DNA from 4 places in the Oceanobacillus aidingensis genome. Region 2 is predicted to be linked to each of the others. Evidence: predicted binding sites of a transcription regulator. Region 2 holds the regulator's gene; each other region holds the start of a gene.
What was found. Region 2 encodes LexA, which represses DNA repair genes until DNA is damaged. Its sites were predicted from a motif close to CGAACATATGTTCG; they were not measured.

Region 1 (4,179 bases), on a different contig from region 2:
ACTGCCGTTATTCCCGTGCATTTCTATCAGTCTGTTACGTACCTTCCAGTTTTGGCTTAAGCGGACCATTGCTTCGTATACAGAAGAATCTCCATGTGGATGGTAATTACCGATTACGGTTCCAACCGTTTTAGCAGCTTTTCTAAAATTCTTGTCATGCGTATTTCTCTCTACATGCATGGCATAAAGAATACGCCGCTGTACAGGCTTCAAGCCGTCTCTGGCATCAGGCAGCGCACGATCTTGAATGATATATTTACTGTATCTTCCGAAGCGATCTCCGATAACTTCTTCTAAGGGGAGATCTAAATATTTCTCTGTTTGATCCAAATGGAATCACTCCTTACAATCCGAACTAATCTTCCTTATGAATATTTTCATTTTCTAAAATGGTTGCATCTTCTTCCAAACCAAATTTAACATGACCTTCAATCCATTTACGGCGGGGTTCTACTTTATCCCCCATTAACGTTGTTACTCTCCGTTCTGCACGCGCTATATCATCAATGGATACACGAATAAGGGTACGTGATTCCGGGTTCATCGTTGTTTCCCACAATTGATCCGCATTCATCTCCCCGAGACCTTTATAACGCTGAATATCATAGCCATTTTTTAATTCCTTCACTGCTTTTTGGAGTTCATTTTCATCCCAGGCATAACGTGTTTTTTCTTGTTTTCCCTTTCCTTTTGATACTTTAAACAGCGGCGGGAGAGCAATAAACACTTTTCCCGACTCCACTAAAGAACGCATATATCGATAGAAAAAGGTTAACAACAGCACTTGAATGTGCGCTCCATCGGTATCTGCATCGGTCATAATAATAATTTTATCATATTGGACGTCTTCCAAATTAAAATCTCCGCCGACTCCGGCACCTATCGTATGGATAATCGTTGAAATTTCTTCATTTTTAAAGACATCCTCCAGCTTAGCTTTCTCCGTATTGATAACCTTTCCCCGGAGCGGAAGCACAGCTTGGAATTTACGGTCGCGCCCTTGCTTTGCTGAACCGCCGGCAGAGTCTCCCTCTACAAGATAAAGTTCATTCTTTTTTGGGTTCTTTGATTGTGCCGGGGTCAGCTTTCCGCTAAGCAACGTATCTTTTCGTTTTCGTTTCTTTCCGGTACGTGCTTCCTCACGTGCTTTTCTGGCAGCTTCCCGTGCTTCTTTTGCACGGATAGATTTTTTAATCAGCAAAGAAGAAATCTCTGCATTTTCCTCTAAAAAGTATGTCAGATGTTCAGATACTACGCCATCAACGGCCGAACGGGCTTCTGTTGTTCCCAGCTTGCCTTTTGTCTGCCCTTCAAATTGCAGCTTATTCTCCGGAACACGGACGGACACAATCGCAGTTAATCCTTCCCGGATATCTGTCCCTTCCAAGTTCTTATCTTTTTCTTTTAATAACCCTGCTCTTCTTGCATAATCATTTATGGTACGGGTAATTGCTGTTCTGGCTCCAAATTCATGTGTACCGCCGTCCCTGGTCCGCACATGGTTTACAAAGGAAAGCATATTTTCAGCAAAGCCGTCATTGAACTGAAAGGCAAATTCAACTTCAATTTCCGATTGCTCCCCTTCAAATGAAACAACTGGCTGAAGCACGTCCTTCTCCTCATTAAGCCACTCTACGAAAGATTTTAGGCCTTCAGGATATTCATAAACCTGCCGCTCTCCATTGTGTTCATCCTTCAGTTCAATTTTTAGCCCTTTTAATAAGAAGGCAGACTCCCGTAAACGCTCGGAAATTGTTTCAAAATTAAATACCGTTGTCGAGAAGATAGATGGATCCGGCTTAAAATGAATGCAGGAACCTTTCTTTCTGGAAGGTCCTTTATCCTCTAAGGTCGTTGCCGGATGTCCTCCATTTTCAAAACGCTGCTCATATTTATGACCGTCGCGGTAAGTGGTTACTGTCAGCCATTCCGATAAGGCATTAACAACAGAAGCACCTACCCCGTGCAATCCTCCGCTTGTTTTATAGCTTCCTTGCCCAAACTTTCCGCCTGCATGTAGCACCGTAAATATAACCTCAGTAGTTGGTTTTCCGGTTGCATGCATTCCGATCGGCATACCGCGGCCGCTATCTTCCACAGAAATACTGTCATCTTTATGTATGGTTACCGTAATTTGATTGCCATGACCAGCCAGCGCTTCGTCAACAGCATTATCAACAATTTCATAAACAAGATGATGCAGCCCGCGAATGTCTGTACTTCCAATATACATCCCTGGGCGTTTTCGTACAGCATCCAGTCCTTCCAGCACCTGAATGGAGCTATCAGAGTATTGATATTCTTTCTCCACGAATCATCTTCTCCTTTCAATACTACCTCTATATACATCATAGAACATTCGTTCTTATTAAGCAAACAGAAAATTATCCTGCTTGTAACACGAACACGATGTTCCTGTATTAGCGTTCCTCATAAATGTTTATCCTCGATACGAGTCAGCGATTCAATCAGGACTTACATGATTAAAAGTATAAGGAGCTTCGGAAAAGCAGCTTGCACTTTCAAGAGGCCCTTTTAAAAAATGCCATGCTTTCTAATAAAGTGAAACTTCATTACAATCTTCTAACAGAAAAACAATTTTTGTTGATAAAAATCTGCAGGTTAGAATTAGAGGCAGCTATACTTATATTACGCTTCTTTCAACCCTTGTTCTATCTATATAACATGAAGCATCCTTTCGAGGAAAGTTTATAAACGCTTATCGGTGATAAATAAAACCTTGTTTATACACTATAGAGCAAAATTTGTTTCTCCGTCTAGTCTAAACATGCTCATTCCACATAAAGGGCAAACGCACTATATCCATATTTACATCATTAATATCTTATGGGAAAAATCGCAGAAAAGCAAGATAATCATTTATTTGCATAGAACCACAGCCAATTGTTGAACCCGTTTTTTAGCAATGAGAATATACGTAAAAGTTCTCCGGCAGGACAAGTAACTGCACCAATGCGGGGCAATTTAATGCCGTTTTTTGCTGCAATAACCGTTGCATGATCTCTGTGATAAGCGCATAGTCAGCAGAAGATGCTTTTCACCCGGGCAAGCTGCCGGCTGCATCCGCTGAAACAAAAAGACCGAGCCAGGCTTATCATGCCTGGCTCAGTCTTTAATTGTTTATACACTATTTTAATAAAACTGCGTGTAACACCTTAATGCAAAGGTCCATAACGACTTCAAAATCATGCTCTTTTAAATAATTATAAGCTTCTTCGTTCACAATTCCCTGCTGCGCCCAGAACATCTTACAATTCGTCTGTACAGCATCTTTCGCGACATCAGGCAGATGCTCCGGACGGCGGAAAACATTGATAATATCGATTGGTTCGTCTACCTCTGCCAGGGAGCTGTAGGCTTTTTCTCCAAGAACCTCATCAATGGTTGGATTGACAGGAATAATTTTATATCCTTCCTCCTGCATTCTATGAGCTATTTGATACGAGGTTCTCTCTGGATTAGCAGATAAGCCTACAACCGCAATCGTCTTCGCATTCTCCAGGATTTCTTTTATTCTTTCTTTACTTGGGTTTTCAATGGACATGGTAATTCCTCCTTTAGTTTGTGTTTAGAATCTCTTTTTCCACTTATTCAATAAAACCATTTTCCATCAGGTAATCCCTGGCAACATCTTCTGCAGCTGCATCCTCATAATCCACTTGATAATTCATTTCCTGCATTTCTTCATCCGTAATTTGTCCGCTCAGCTGATTTAATATGTCCTCAATCTCTGGATATTCCTCTAACGTATCTGCTCGCATTAACGGTGCACCCTGATACGGCGGAAATAGATTTTCAGAATCTCCCAAGGATACCAGCCCTAATTCTACCATATAGCTGTCTGTTCCATAGGCATCAATCACATCTACCTCACCGCCCGAAATGGCTCCCTGACGAAGGCCTGGATCCATTGTGTTTACCTCGTTGAAGTCCAGGTTATATACTTCCTGCATCCCGACATAGCCATCATAGCGGTCATTAAACTCGGATGTAAATCCGGCTGTTACCTGGTTTTCAATCGACTTCAAATCAGAGATATCCTCCAGATTGTTTTCTTCCGCAAATTCTTCTGTAACTGCTACTGTATACGTATTATTAAACAACATTGGCTCTAAAAGCTCCAAATTATATGCTTCTTTTATACCGTCTCTGGCTTGT
Region 2 (4,179 bases):
TCAGTTTACCTAAGCCCATATGGCCGGCTAACGATGCAGCTTCATGCGAGATTCCTTCCATTAAGTCTCCGTCACTGACAATCGCGTATGTATAATGATCGACCACATTATACTTTTCTTTATTATACACAGCACCTAAGTGTGCTTCCGCCATTGCCATTCCTACTGACATCGCAATGCCTTGTCCCAATGGACCCGTTGTTGCTTCTACACCATCCGTATGATGCACTTCCGGATGTCCCGGTGTTTTCGAATCCCATTGGCGGAATCCTTTTAAATCATCGATAGATACATTATAGCCTGATAAGTGTAACAGACTGTACAGCAGCATGGAACCATGACCTGCAGACAATACAAAACGGTCACGATTGAACCATTTGGAATGCTTTGGATTGTGATTCATAAAATCTGTCCAGAGTGTATACGCCATCGGTGCCGCACCCATCGGTAATCCCGGATGCCCGGAGTTTGCTTTTTCAATTGCATCGATGGAGAGCGTGCGAATGGTATTGATGGATAGTTCCTCAACTTGTTGTGTCATTGTTTTTCTCCTTCCACTTCAAAACATATTCTGTTTCTTCCTCTATTTTATAATGAAATCCGATACGATACAAGCTAAGTTAATATGATGTATCAGTGTTTCTTATTACGTTCCTGGTAATCACGAAGCTTTTGCGGGGTCACATCATTCCCGGCCGGGTCAATGACTGTCATCCCTTTTAGATGATTTTTAAAAGAACCCCGTACATTTGCCAGGTATTCTTTTCGAAGATTTTGCTGTTCTGTTTTTTCTTCTTCTGTTAAGCCTTCACTTTTCGCTTTATTAGCTAACATATTTATTCTATTTAATTTATCTTTAGACAACATAGCTTGTCCCTCCTTCGATTAAAAAAACAGGAGTTAAAATAACCTTCCTGTTTCTTTATCTTACGTCACGATTCACTTTCATTCAAGGAATTGATATATTCCTGGTAGCGGCGATGGATGGTTGCCTTTGATGCATGAAATCCAAGTCCTTTTAAAACTGTTGTGATTTCTTGAAACGTTAATTTATTCTGCCGCAGCCGCACAATCTCTTCCATCGGAATTTCAGCGCGTTCTCTTCCCGGGGATTGATTGATATGATGTAAATTTTCTTGAGGGTTATACCCATTTGATACAGCACGTCGCATTCCCCTTTTTATTTTCATATTATGTAGTTTACGCTGATATTCTTCCACTATACCGACGATGTTCAACACCATCGAATCCGCTTCATTCAGCTCAAGTTCTCCTTCATGGGTAACCGTGTAAATGGGGATATTAATTTTCCGGAGCTGATGAAATAAAGCAATTTTTGTATTTCCTCTTCCAAGCCTTGTTTCATCTTGAATACAAAGACAATCAGCTTCTTGATGAGAAAAATAATCAAGAAGCTTAAATATGCCATCTCTATCAATGTCATAGCCGCTGGCCTTCTCCTGAATACAATCCACAACCGTAAAATTTAATTTATCGGCCAGCGCAGATAACTCTTCATATTGTCTTTGAAGTGATGTTTCTTGTGTTTCTTTTTCTGTACTTACCCGACAATAAATAATCGTTCTCAATGTTTTATCCTCCAATAATAAACCGCTCTTTTTCAACTTTTCGGTGACAATTCTTTACAGAATCTGTCTTACCAGCATATTTGCTCTCTACAAAATAAGCAAGGAAATCAGTCGTCTGGTCAATCACTTAAATTGTAACCATCATCGTATATAAAAATATTAACGCAATAATAAAAGCTACAATATAAAAAGCATCAGACTTCATCAGTTTTTCAAACATATTAAAACTCCCCTTCGATATTTTATCTGGTTCCGGAACAGTTGTTCTTACTATAGTATATTTAGAACAACTGTTCCTGTCAATACTTTTTAGAACATTTGTTTGTAAATTGATTCATTCAATGCTATACTATGAATAACAAATACCTATGCTAGAGGGGAGTAAGTCATGACAAAACTATCAAAAAGACAGCAGATGATTTTTGACTTTATTAAAGATCAAGTAGAGCAGAAGGGCTATCCGCCTTCCGTACGTGAAATTGCAGTAGCTGTCGGGTTAGCTTCAAGCTCTACTGTTCACGGTCATTTAGAAAGATTAGAAAACAAAGGATATATTCGGAGAGACCCGACCAAACCTCGTGCCATCGAGATCATATATAATAATGAGAATGATGCGCCTAAGGATAAGGCCATTTATGTACCTGTAATAGGGAAGGTAACAGCCGGAATCCCGATTACTGCGATTGAAAATGTGGAAGAGTTTATTCCCGTTCCCAGCTCTTCTGCCGGACCGGAGGATAATCTGTTTGTACTTGTCATTGATGGAGACAGTATGATTGAAGCAGGCATCCTCGACAAAGATATGGTTATCGTAAAACAGCAAAGCTCTGCGGATAATGGAGATATCGTTGTAGCAATGACGGATGAAAATGAAGCGACTGTCAAACGTTTTTTTAAAGAAAAGACCCGTTTCCGCCTCCAGCCCGAAAATGCAACGATGGAACCTCTCTATTACGAAAACGTATCTATTCTCGGCAAGGTAATCGGCTTATACCGTCATATCCACTAAAAGGAATGTGCTTTAGAGCAGGAGCATGCGGGCAGTATAAGCTGCACATAGCAGAAACGTTAGAACATCCTCTATAGGTGATTTTATCGGCCAGTCAAAAAAGGTTAACGGGCACATTTGTCAGATGTGCCTGTTAACCTTTTTTCTAGTATAAAATTAATCCATTCATAATATGCTTAATATAAAGTACAAGTATAAGGAGTGTATAAAATTGACTGAAACGTTAAAAAAGAAACGCTGGCTTTATCTTCCAATCACCATTATCAGCTTTATTCTGGGAATTATCTATTTAACAAAGATTGCAGATTATTTAACACTGCCATTTTTATCAGCTCTTCTCATCATTGTCACTTTTTTAGAAGTTTACCCGGACAAGAACTATTTTTCCAAAAAGAATTTGATAAAAATCATTTCTGCTCTTGTGATTATTGCTCTTGCACTTTGGTACCAGGTTGCTGTTTTTATTCTTGGATAAGTGAATAAAGCATATACACAGCCTTTCATTTTATAAAAAGAAAACAGTTCTAATCAAAAAATAAGTAATGTCCCAACTTTTTAGAATATTTATTAAAAACACAAATTTTGCAATTTACTTGTAACAAATAAAATTGTACAACTCTTTTCTTCATAAATGGCTGTACTGCTTCCTGTTTATTGGATGCATCGGCAGGTTTTATATAATTTCCTTCTGTGACAATACGGGTTGCTAGTTATTTAAAGCTTTTTGTCAATACTTGCAGGCCATATTACGATACCTTATGCTCCAATCGTAATCGGTCAGCTACCATCGCAATAAATTCAGAATTCGTCGGTTTTGCTTTAGAAATATTGATGGTGTAACCAAATAATGCTGAAATGGAATCAATATTCCCTCTGCTCCAAGCTACCTCTATTGCATGGCGAATTGCTCTTTCTACACGGGAAGCAGTTGTATTGAATTTTTTGGCGATATCCGGATAAAGCACTTTTGTGATGGACCCCAAAAGGTCAATATCATTATAAACCATAGTAATTGCTTCTCTTAAGTACATATATCCTTTAATATGCGCAGGCACGCCTATTTCATGAATAATATTGGTTATATTCGCTTCCAGGTCCTGCTTTTTCTTACTTTCAATATTTGTTTTCGTCATATTTGATACTCTGGAAACCGCACTTCCCTGAACCTGCAGAATTTGATCAGCCAGATTCTGTATGTCAAACGGCTTCAGGATAAAATAAGAAGCTCCTAAATCAACTGCCTTCTTCATCACTTCTTCCTGACCAAATGCAGTCAACATAATAATATGTGGTTTTTTAGTTAATTCCATTTTTTTAATTTCATTTAAAACAGCTATTCCATCCATATGCGGCATAATAATATCTAATACCAGCACATCCGGTGTTTTCTCTTCAATCAACGGGAGGCAGTCCCTTCCGTTTAATGCTGTTCCGACAATTTCAATTTCTTCCTGTTCCCCAAAAAAGTCCTCCATTAATTGTATTAACTCACGATTATCATCAACAAAACACACAGATATTTTACTCACTAAAAAATCCTCCTTTTGCTTTTTATGCACCTATATCATATTCTACAAAAAA
Region 3 (4,179 bases), 140 kb from region 2:
ATTAATAACCACTTCTGGTTCTTTGTATTTCATTGCTAATTCTTTACCAATTTCAACATGACTGCCTTCTACTTCATGATCAATCGCTTTTCCGATATCATGCAGCAGACCAGCTCTTTTAGCAAGATTTATATCTTCTCCTAATTCCGCTGCCAGCAGTCCTGACAAGTAAGCAACTTCCATTGAGTGCTTCAAGACATTTTGACCGTAGCTTGTACGATATTTTAAACGACCTAGAATCTTCACAAGATCCGGATGTAATCCGTGGATACCAACTTCAAATGTTGTCTCCTCGCCCACTTCACGTATATATTCGTCAACATCACGTCTCGATTTTTCAACCATTTCCTCAATACGCGCAGGGTGGATTCTGCCATCTTGTACAAGTCTTTCTAACGCCATTCGTGCGATTTCACGCCGTATTGGGTCAAAACCGGATAGAATAACCGCTTCAGGTGTATCATCAATAATTAAATCAATTCCTGTCAATGTTTCTAAGGTACGGATATTTCGGCCTTCCCGTCCAATAATACGGCCTTTCATCTCATCATTCGGCAAATTCACAACAGAAACCGTAGTTTCAGCAACGTGGTCAGCTGCGCATCTTTGCAGTGCAAGCGATAAGATATTTTTTGCTTTCTTATCAGCTTCCTCATTCGCACGATTTTCAGCTTCTTTAATCATGACTGCTGATTCATGCTGTACTTCTTTTTCGATGCGCTCTAAAATAACTTGTCTCGCCTGCTCGGTTGTATATCCTGAAATGCGCTCAAGCTCAGCTTGCTGCTCGTCTTTCATAGCTTCCACTTTGCTTTTCATTTCTTCCATTTGTTGTTGTTGTTCCACAAGAGTTTGTTCTTTCTGTTCGAGCAGAACCTCACGTTTGTCTAATGTTTCACCTTTTCTGTCCAGATTTTCTTCTTTTTGCATCAGACGATTTTCTTGCTTCTGAGCTTCCATACGACGCTCACGAATCTCATCTTCGGCTTGGCTCCGAAGCTGATGATTCTCATCTTTTGCTTCTAGAAGCGCCTCTTTCTTAGCAGTATCTGCATTTCTGCGTGCTTCTTCCATAATTTGTTTCGCTAAGGTTTCCGCACTAGAAATTTTAGCTTCTGCAATAGATTTACGTACCAGATAACCAACAACAAATACGACGACTAGAGCAAGCAAAATGGAGATGATAATAATCACAGTGTTCATAACTTCACCTCCTATTGCCTATAAAATTGTAAATTGCGTATTTGTCGGCATATCACATTTTCAAATGCATAAAATAAAGGTAATTTCATAATACAAATTATAAAATTATACACTATTAATATTAATTCTCACAAGCTTGAATGTCAAGGAACTCCCGATATAAATTATAATATATTGGAAATCTTGATAAATCATCTGCGTACATACTGAATATGTATTTTAGAAGATACTAAAAAACCATAGCACTGACTATGGTTTTTTAGTTTATATTAAAGGTCCAGACTTTCTTGCTCTTCTTTTGATTTTTCTTCACTTTGTTCCGGCTCTTTGTCCAGTTCATAGTGATCACGGATGGTCTTGCTGATTTCTTCAAATACTTCTTCATTTTCTTTCAGGTATTGTTTTGCATTTTCTCTGCCCTGACCTAACCGTTCTCCATTATAAGAATACCAGGCACCGCTTTTTTGTACGATATCAAGGTCTGAACCAATATCCAGAACTTCCCCTTCTTTTGAAATGCCCTTGCCATACATAATATCTACTTCTGCCTGCTTAAATGGAGGCGCTACTTTGTTTTTTACAACCTTAATACGGGCTTTATTCCCTACAGCGTCATTGCCGATTTTAAGGGTTTCAGCACGGCGCACTTCCAGTCTCACAGAGGAATAGAATTTTAACGCACGGCCGCCGGGAGTTGTTTCCGGATTCCCGAACATCACGCCTACTTTTTCACGAATCTGATTGATGAAGATAGCTGTTGTTTTCGATTTATTGATTGCTCCTGAAAGCTTACGGAGTGCCTGTGACATTAACCGGGCCTGCAAGCCGACATGAGAATCTCCCATTTCCCCTTCAATCTCTGCCTTCGGTACAAGTGCTGCTACAGAATCGACGACAACAATATCTACTGCGCCGCTTCGTACAAGTGCTTCAGCAATTTCTAAAGCCTGTTCCCCTGTATCTGGCTGTGATAATAAAAGCTCATCAATATTCACACCAAGCGCTCTTGCATAAACAGGATCAAGTGCATGCTCTGCATCAATAAAAGCAGCCTGCCCGCCCTGTTTTTGCGCCTCTGCAATAGCATGGAGCGCTACTGTTGTTTTACCGGAAGATTCCGGACCATATATTTCTACTACTCTTCCTTTTGGATATCCACCAATTCCAAGGGATACATCCAAAGCCAGCGATCCGCTTGGAATCGTAGCAATCTTCGGTATTTCATTCTCTCCCATTTTCATAATGGAACCTTTACCAAATTGCTTCTCTATTTGTCTTAAAGCCATATCTAAAGCTTGTTGTTTATCACTCACCGAAAATTCCTCCTTTATCTATCTGTATCCATCATACAATGATTTCATCAATTTAACAAGCAAAAAGACGAATAAATGTTCTTATATTTTCAAGACAGAATTTGCCTTAAAATTTAAAATCACTTGTAAAAACGTATTAAAAAAGGAAATCTCTAAGTCAGGTAAGGGTTAATTATTAAAACTTCCTTTTTTAAACTTTTATTTCAAATATTGATATAATAATTCAAACCCTTTTAAAGCAGCTCTTTCACGAATATTATTACGGTTGCCTGATAAAAGAATAGAACTTGATTCCACTATTTTCCCCTCATCGTAAATGGCAATATAAACTTGTCCGACCGGCTTTTCTTCCTGCGTTTCCGGACCAGCGACTCCGGTGAAGGAAATAGCGGTAGGTGTATTTAATTTCGTGGCAGCCTGCTCTGCCATTGCTTCGGCACATTCCTTGCTTACGACCCCATATTCCGAAATCCATTCCGGCGTCAAGCCCAATAAAGCTTCTTTTGCTGCTGTCTGATACGTTACCAGACTGCCGGCAAAGACATTCGATGCTCCAGCCGCCGATACAAGATTGCTAGAGAATAATCCGCCTGTTAAACTTTCTGCGGCAGCTAATGTTTTTCCTTTTTCTGCCAACAGCTCCATTACTTTATTCTCAATCGTCTGCTCATCCTCACCAAAGCAGTATGCTCCAATACGCGCTAAAATTTCTTGTTTTTTATCTGCAACCAGTTTTTGTGCCTCAGCCTTCGATGCAGCACTCGCAGTAACCCGGATAACCACTCCTTGGTCTTGTGCCAGCGGAGCAATCGTCGGATTTGTCTGTTCATGAATCATATCTGTTAATTCATGCTCCAGATTGGATTCGCCGATGCCGATAAATTTCAACACAGTAGATTGAATAACCTGCTGTTTACCCGTTAAGTTTTCCAGAAATGGAAATAGCTCTTCTGAAGAAATTTGCTTCATTTCCCGAGGAACGCCCGGCAGAAAGAACCAATGCGTATCCTGATAGTCGATATACATTCCCGGAGCCATCCCTGCATTATTTTTTAATACAGTGGCACCTTTGAAAACACGGGCCTGCTTCCGATTATTCGGTGTCATCGTGCGGTTTCGCTCTTTATAATAGCTTTCTATCTTTTCCATTGTTGTTTTATCTTCTATAATTTCAAGGCCTGTTAATTGTTCAAAGCCTTCCCGTGTCAGGTCATCTTCCGTCGGTCCCAGCCCGCCAGTAACAATTACAATATCTGAACGTGACTGCGCCAGACGAAATGCCTGTTCAACACGATCTAAATTATCTCCCACCACAGTATGGTTATAAACATTTATTCCATACGTAGCCAGCTGCTCCGACAGCCACTGTGCATTTGTATTCGCTATTTGTCCAAGCAATAACTCTGTCCCTACTGCAACGATTTCTGCTTGATAATTTTTTGTCATTTCGAATCCCTCATTATACTCCAGTTTTTAACAAAGTAGTCCACCCCTGAAATGATGGTGAATACTAAGGATAGATATAACATAATTGTACCAAATGGAAAATTCATATAAGAAAATGGAAAGTTATGCAATAACAAAGCAGCAATTGCAATCATTTGTGTTGCTGTTTTTAATTTGCCCATGCTGCCGGCAGCCATTACGGTTCCCTCGCCTGCTG
Region 4 (4,179 bases), on a different contig from region 2:
TTTCTTGGTTTCTCTTAATAAATACCGGGTTTTGGATAGGGGAACGGAGCAAGTGTATTGTTTTCTGCTATATATTTGCTTAAAATAAATACATTACGGTTTTTAGAAGGAAGGTTTCTTTATTGTATGTAATAATTGTTCTGGGGATCATTGCAGGAATGATGATTCCGCTGCAGACAGCAGTAAATAATCGGCTAACTGTGTTTACGAAAGCGGTGTTGCCGACATCCTTTTATTCCTTTTTATCTGGAAGTATTATTTTATTTTTCATTAATCTTATGATAGATCCTGATAAATTTACAGTATCATTCTTTGCAGATCAATCCTTTTCCTATGTCTGGTTTACTGGTGGTGTGCTTGGAGTAATTTTTCTTACAGGGAATATTATTTTACTGCCCAAAATTGGTGCAGCATTAACGGTTATTGTTACCGTAACAGGACAGATGGTGATTGGTATTTTGATTGATACCTTTGGCTGGTTTGGTGCAGAGGTAAAACCGTTGCATTTTATGCATATCGTTGGTGTTCTTCTTTTAATTGCCGGAATTGTCTATATGAATGCGAAAAAAAATCCCGGCGTTTCGCAGAGTCGTTTCCGGCTGTGGGTATTGTTCGGGATATGTACAGGAATGATGCCGCCGCTGCAGACAGCAATCAATAGTGCCTTGCGTTATGAAGTAGACTCCTTTATTTATGCTGCTTTTATTTCATTTATTGTAGGAACCGCTGTGTTATTTATTCTGTCGATGATAGTGAATAAAGGAGTAAAGTTAACACGTATTTCTGGAGATTTTAAATTAAAGCCCTGGCATTTTGCCGGTGGTGCACTCGGCGCAGCATATATCGCATCAAATATCAGTTTAATGCCTTATCTGGGTGTTACATTAACGATGATGGCTGCTATTTTAGGGCAGATTATCATGGGACTGTTAATTGATCATTTTGGGCTGTTTAACCTTCCGAAGTATTTAATTGATCAAAGAAGGGTTATCGCTGTTATTATGATTATCAGTGGGATAATCGTACTCAATATCTTTTAAGAGGATATTTAAAAATTCTTTTTCACTGTCCTTTTTGTACATGTATTTTAAGTTCGCAGACCTTGTTTCTTGCCTGTTGGAAAGGAAACAAGGTCTAATTTTTACCCTGTGAGATAGGAAGCGGTTTTTTCATACAGAGAAAAATGGTTATTATGGTACATCTCCAGCCTGTGCAGCGCAAAGGAAAATTCCACCGGAAAATGCTGCAGAATATCATAAACATTTTCGATATGAATCTGGTCCAGCATAAATGTCGGGATACAAAAATGATATGCAAAATGGTTGGCTTGATTTTCTTGCAGGTCGACAAAAAGGGAATGCATAAAACGCTGATCTCCTTCATGGAAAAAATAATGGCATAATTCATGCCCAAAGCATTGCCATATATTTTGCCGGGAAGTATTTGGAAGTACGATATAGTTATCTATCCGCATACTGACAGATGCTGCATAAATAATTTCAATATTTAAAGCTTGTGCAATAGAAGAAATGGAGAGCTCTGCCGGAGTCTGGATATTCAACTGCTTGTATAATGCTTCGACAAACTTTTCTACATCTGAATAGTACATTTGATTTCCCACCTTCAATAAGAATATATGTTCGGTTTGAAGTGCTAAAAATAAGGTGCAGCAAGTACACCTGTTTTTATATTGCTTATGGAAGTATAAATTAGCATTAGTCATTTTGATTGGCGTTATCGTTATTTGTTTTCTTTCTGTATAAAATATATTGTATCACATTTAAAGCTTCTTCTTTCTCATCTTCTGTCATTCGTTTCCAATTATGGAACATCAATGTATCTTGCTCCGACATCGGCTCCGGCCGGGAAGTATCCTTTGTTGAGGGAGACATAGATTTACCTAAAAGCCAATCTACGGAAACACCATATAAATTAGCCATTTTATGTAACGTGTCTGTGTCCGGATCACGATATTCTCTTTCATAACCAGATAAAGTACCATTTGAAATACCTAAAAGTTTCGAAGCTTCAATTTGTTTTAATCCAGCTTTTTCTCGTGCTTCTCTTAATCTTTGGGAAAGAATTTTCATAGTATCCACCTCAATATAGAGATAATACCATTTTTAATAAAAACAATAATATTTTTGAGCGAAATGCAAATTTTATTGTTTTCGTATATTGACTTACGCAAAGCGCTTAATTATAATTTAAAGTATAAAAACCAAAAGATGGATGGGGTGATTTAGTGGAAATACATGAGAAAATCGAATTTATCAGACAGCAAAAGCAGATAACGAAGACACAAATTGCAAAAAAATGCTCTAAAACTCCTGCCTGGTACACCAATATTTCCAAGGGAAAAACAAAGATAGATGTAGATACCCTGGAAAGAATAGCAGATGCATTAGAAATTGATGTGAAAATGTTATTTGATAAGGAGTTGAATGATGCATTAAATAAATGCAAAGAGCTTTTATAAACGAAAATAAAAAGGAAGAGATTTTATACACCCTAGATCAAAACGATACCTCGAAGAGCTGGAATGATATAACTATCATTAAGCGCCACATAGCTATCCCCTCAAAGAAAAATCTCTCAACCACAATATATTTTATCCTGTTATAATACGTAATTCGGGTTCTATCTCCTCGTTCATAGGGAGGTAGTTTTTTATTGGATAAATGAAGCTTGTGTTTTACTCAATAAAAAACTGGGTAAAGATTTTAAACATATTTATGTAATATGGAATATAATGTAATATTTAAAAACATACTATTCAAGTACCTTACATTTATGGTAGAATTTATCTTACTCTACAATTAGAATAAACCCTGTAAAATGTAGTCGCCTCAACTACAATGAAAAATCCAATAAATCTATGTTTTATATCCAATGAAAATAAAGTGTTTATCAAGAGTGAAGAATGACTGATTAAAGAGAAGGTAACTAGCAGTAAATAAAAAAACTTTGTTTCAGTTGGATATTTTTGTACCCGAAAACATAGTGAAAGGAAGAAGGTATATGGATTCTAAAAAATTAACGAGAAGAATATTAATTGCTCTGGTTGCTGGTGCAGCTGCTGGTATAGCACTGACATTTGCCCCGGAAAGTTTTTTTGAACCTCTCGATAAATATGTATTAGACCCCATTGGTCAAATATTTATTAATCTTATAATGATGTTAGTAGTTCCGCTTGTATTTGTATCCATTGTATTAGGAACAGCAGGCCTGGGAGACCCGAAAAAATTAGGAAAGATTGGTGTTTCCGCGGTTGCCTTTTTCTTAACAACAACGGCAATTGCAATCAGTTTAGGTCTAGGTTTGGGTTATTTGATCCAGCCGGGGTCGACAGGGATTTTTGATACGTCAAATGCAGAATACAGCGCAGATGAAGCACCGCCAATTATGGAGACGTTGATTAATATTGTTCCTGAGAATCCTATAGAAGCATTGGCATCTGGAGAAATGCTTCAGATTATTGCATTTGCTATCTTTATTGGGGTTGCATTGGCATTTTTAAGTGATAAAACAAAAGGAATATATAATCTATTTGAACAGGCAAACGAAATTTTGAATTGGTTAATTACAGTGATTATGCGATTTGCTCCGTATGGGGCATTTGCTTTGATTGCCTCAGCAATTGGTGATGCTGGACTGAATGCACTCGGTTCCATGTTGAGCTATATGTTAACGGTGATTGCAGGTTTGCTGCTGCACGCACTCATTATCTATTCGCTTGCTATTTGGCTAATCGGACGCGGGAACCCAATTACATTTTTTAAAGTATTTTTCCCGGCAATGGTGGTTGGCTTTAGTACTTCCAGCTCTAATGCTGCACTTCCTGTGGCGATGAAGACAGCTCAAGAAAAACTGGGTGTAAAAAAAGCTGTCAGCAGCTTTGTTCAGCCGCTCGGTGCAACCATTAATATGGACGGGACAGCAATTATGCAGGCTGTAGCAACCGTATTTATTTCCCAAGTGTATGATATCCCGCTGACTTTTATGGATTTATTAATGGTCGTTCTTATCGCTACGTTGGCAAGTGTTGGTACAGCAGGCGTCCCTGGCGTCGGACTGGTGATGCTGGCAATGGTACTTGGCCAAGTTGGGCTGCCGGTAGAAGGTATTGCTTTAATAATTGGTATTGACCGTCTTCTCGATATGTTAAGGACATCTCTA

Region 1: a site for LexA is predicted at 2,353-2,366, ahead of parE (DNA topoisomerase IV subunit B). Genes of this name have one in related genera too.
Region 3: a site for LexA is predicted at 2,585-2,598, ahead of recA (recombinase RecA). Genes of this name have one in related genera too.
Region 4: a site for LexA is predicted at 1,630-1,643, ahead of ACFO3P_RS01290 (ImmA/IrrE family metallo-endopeptidase). Genes of this name have one in related genera too.

The regions. Positions count from the first base shown of each region.
Region 1 is NZ_JBHSFT010000049.1:294,002-298,180, reverse strand. Features, by position in the region: gene parC (DNA topoisomerase IV subunit A) at 1-330, opposite strand, end outside; gene parE (DNA topoisomerase IV subunit B) at 356-2,311, opposite strand; gene ACFO3P_RS20855 (CoA-binding protein) at 3,149-3,565, opposite strand; gene ACFO3P_RS20850 (ABC transporter permease/substrate-binding protein) at 3,609-4,179, opposite strand, start outside.
Region 2 is NZ_JBHSFT010000050.1:269,964-274,142, reverse strand. Features, by position in the region: gene tkt (transketolase) at 1-541, opposite strand, end outside; gene ACFO3P_RS22350 (DUF896 domain-containing protein) at 634-867, opposite strand; gene ACFO3P_RS22345 (YneB family resolvase-like protein) at 933-1,589, opposite strand; gene lexA (transcriptional repressor LexA) at 1,978-2,598, shown strand; gene ACFO3P_RS22335 (hypothetical protein) at 2,810-3,073, shown strand; gene spo0A (sporulation transcription factor Spo0A) at 3,345-4,127, opposite strand.
Region 3 is NZ_JBHSFT010000050.1:126,695-130,873, reverse strand. Features, by position in the region: gene rny (ribonuclease Y) at 1-1,203, opposite strand, end outside; gene recA (recombinase RecA) at 1,473-2,516, opposite strand; gene ACFO3P_RS21575 (competence/damage-inducible protein A) at 2,715-3,962, opposite strand; gene pgsA (CDP-diacylglycerol--glycerol-3-phosphate 3-phosphatidyltransferase) at 3,959-4,179, opposite strand, start outside.
Region 4 is NZ_JBHSFT010000001.1:296,001-300,179, forward strand. Features, by position in the region: gene ACFO3P_RS01285 (DMT family transporter) at 123-1,040, shown strand; gene ACFO3P_RS01290 (ImmA/IrrE family metallo-endopeptidase) at 1,142-1,609, opposite strand; gene ACFO3P_RS01295 (helix-turn-helix domain-containing protein) at 1,716-2,090, opposite strand; gene ACFO3P_RS01300 (helix-turn-helix domain-containing protein) at 2,246-2,479, shown strand; gene ACFO3P_RS01305 (dicarboxylate/amino acid:cation symporter) at 3,022-4,179, shown strand, end outside.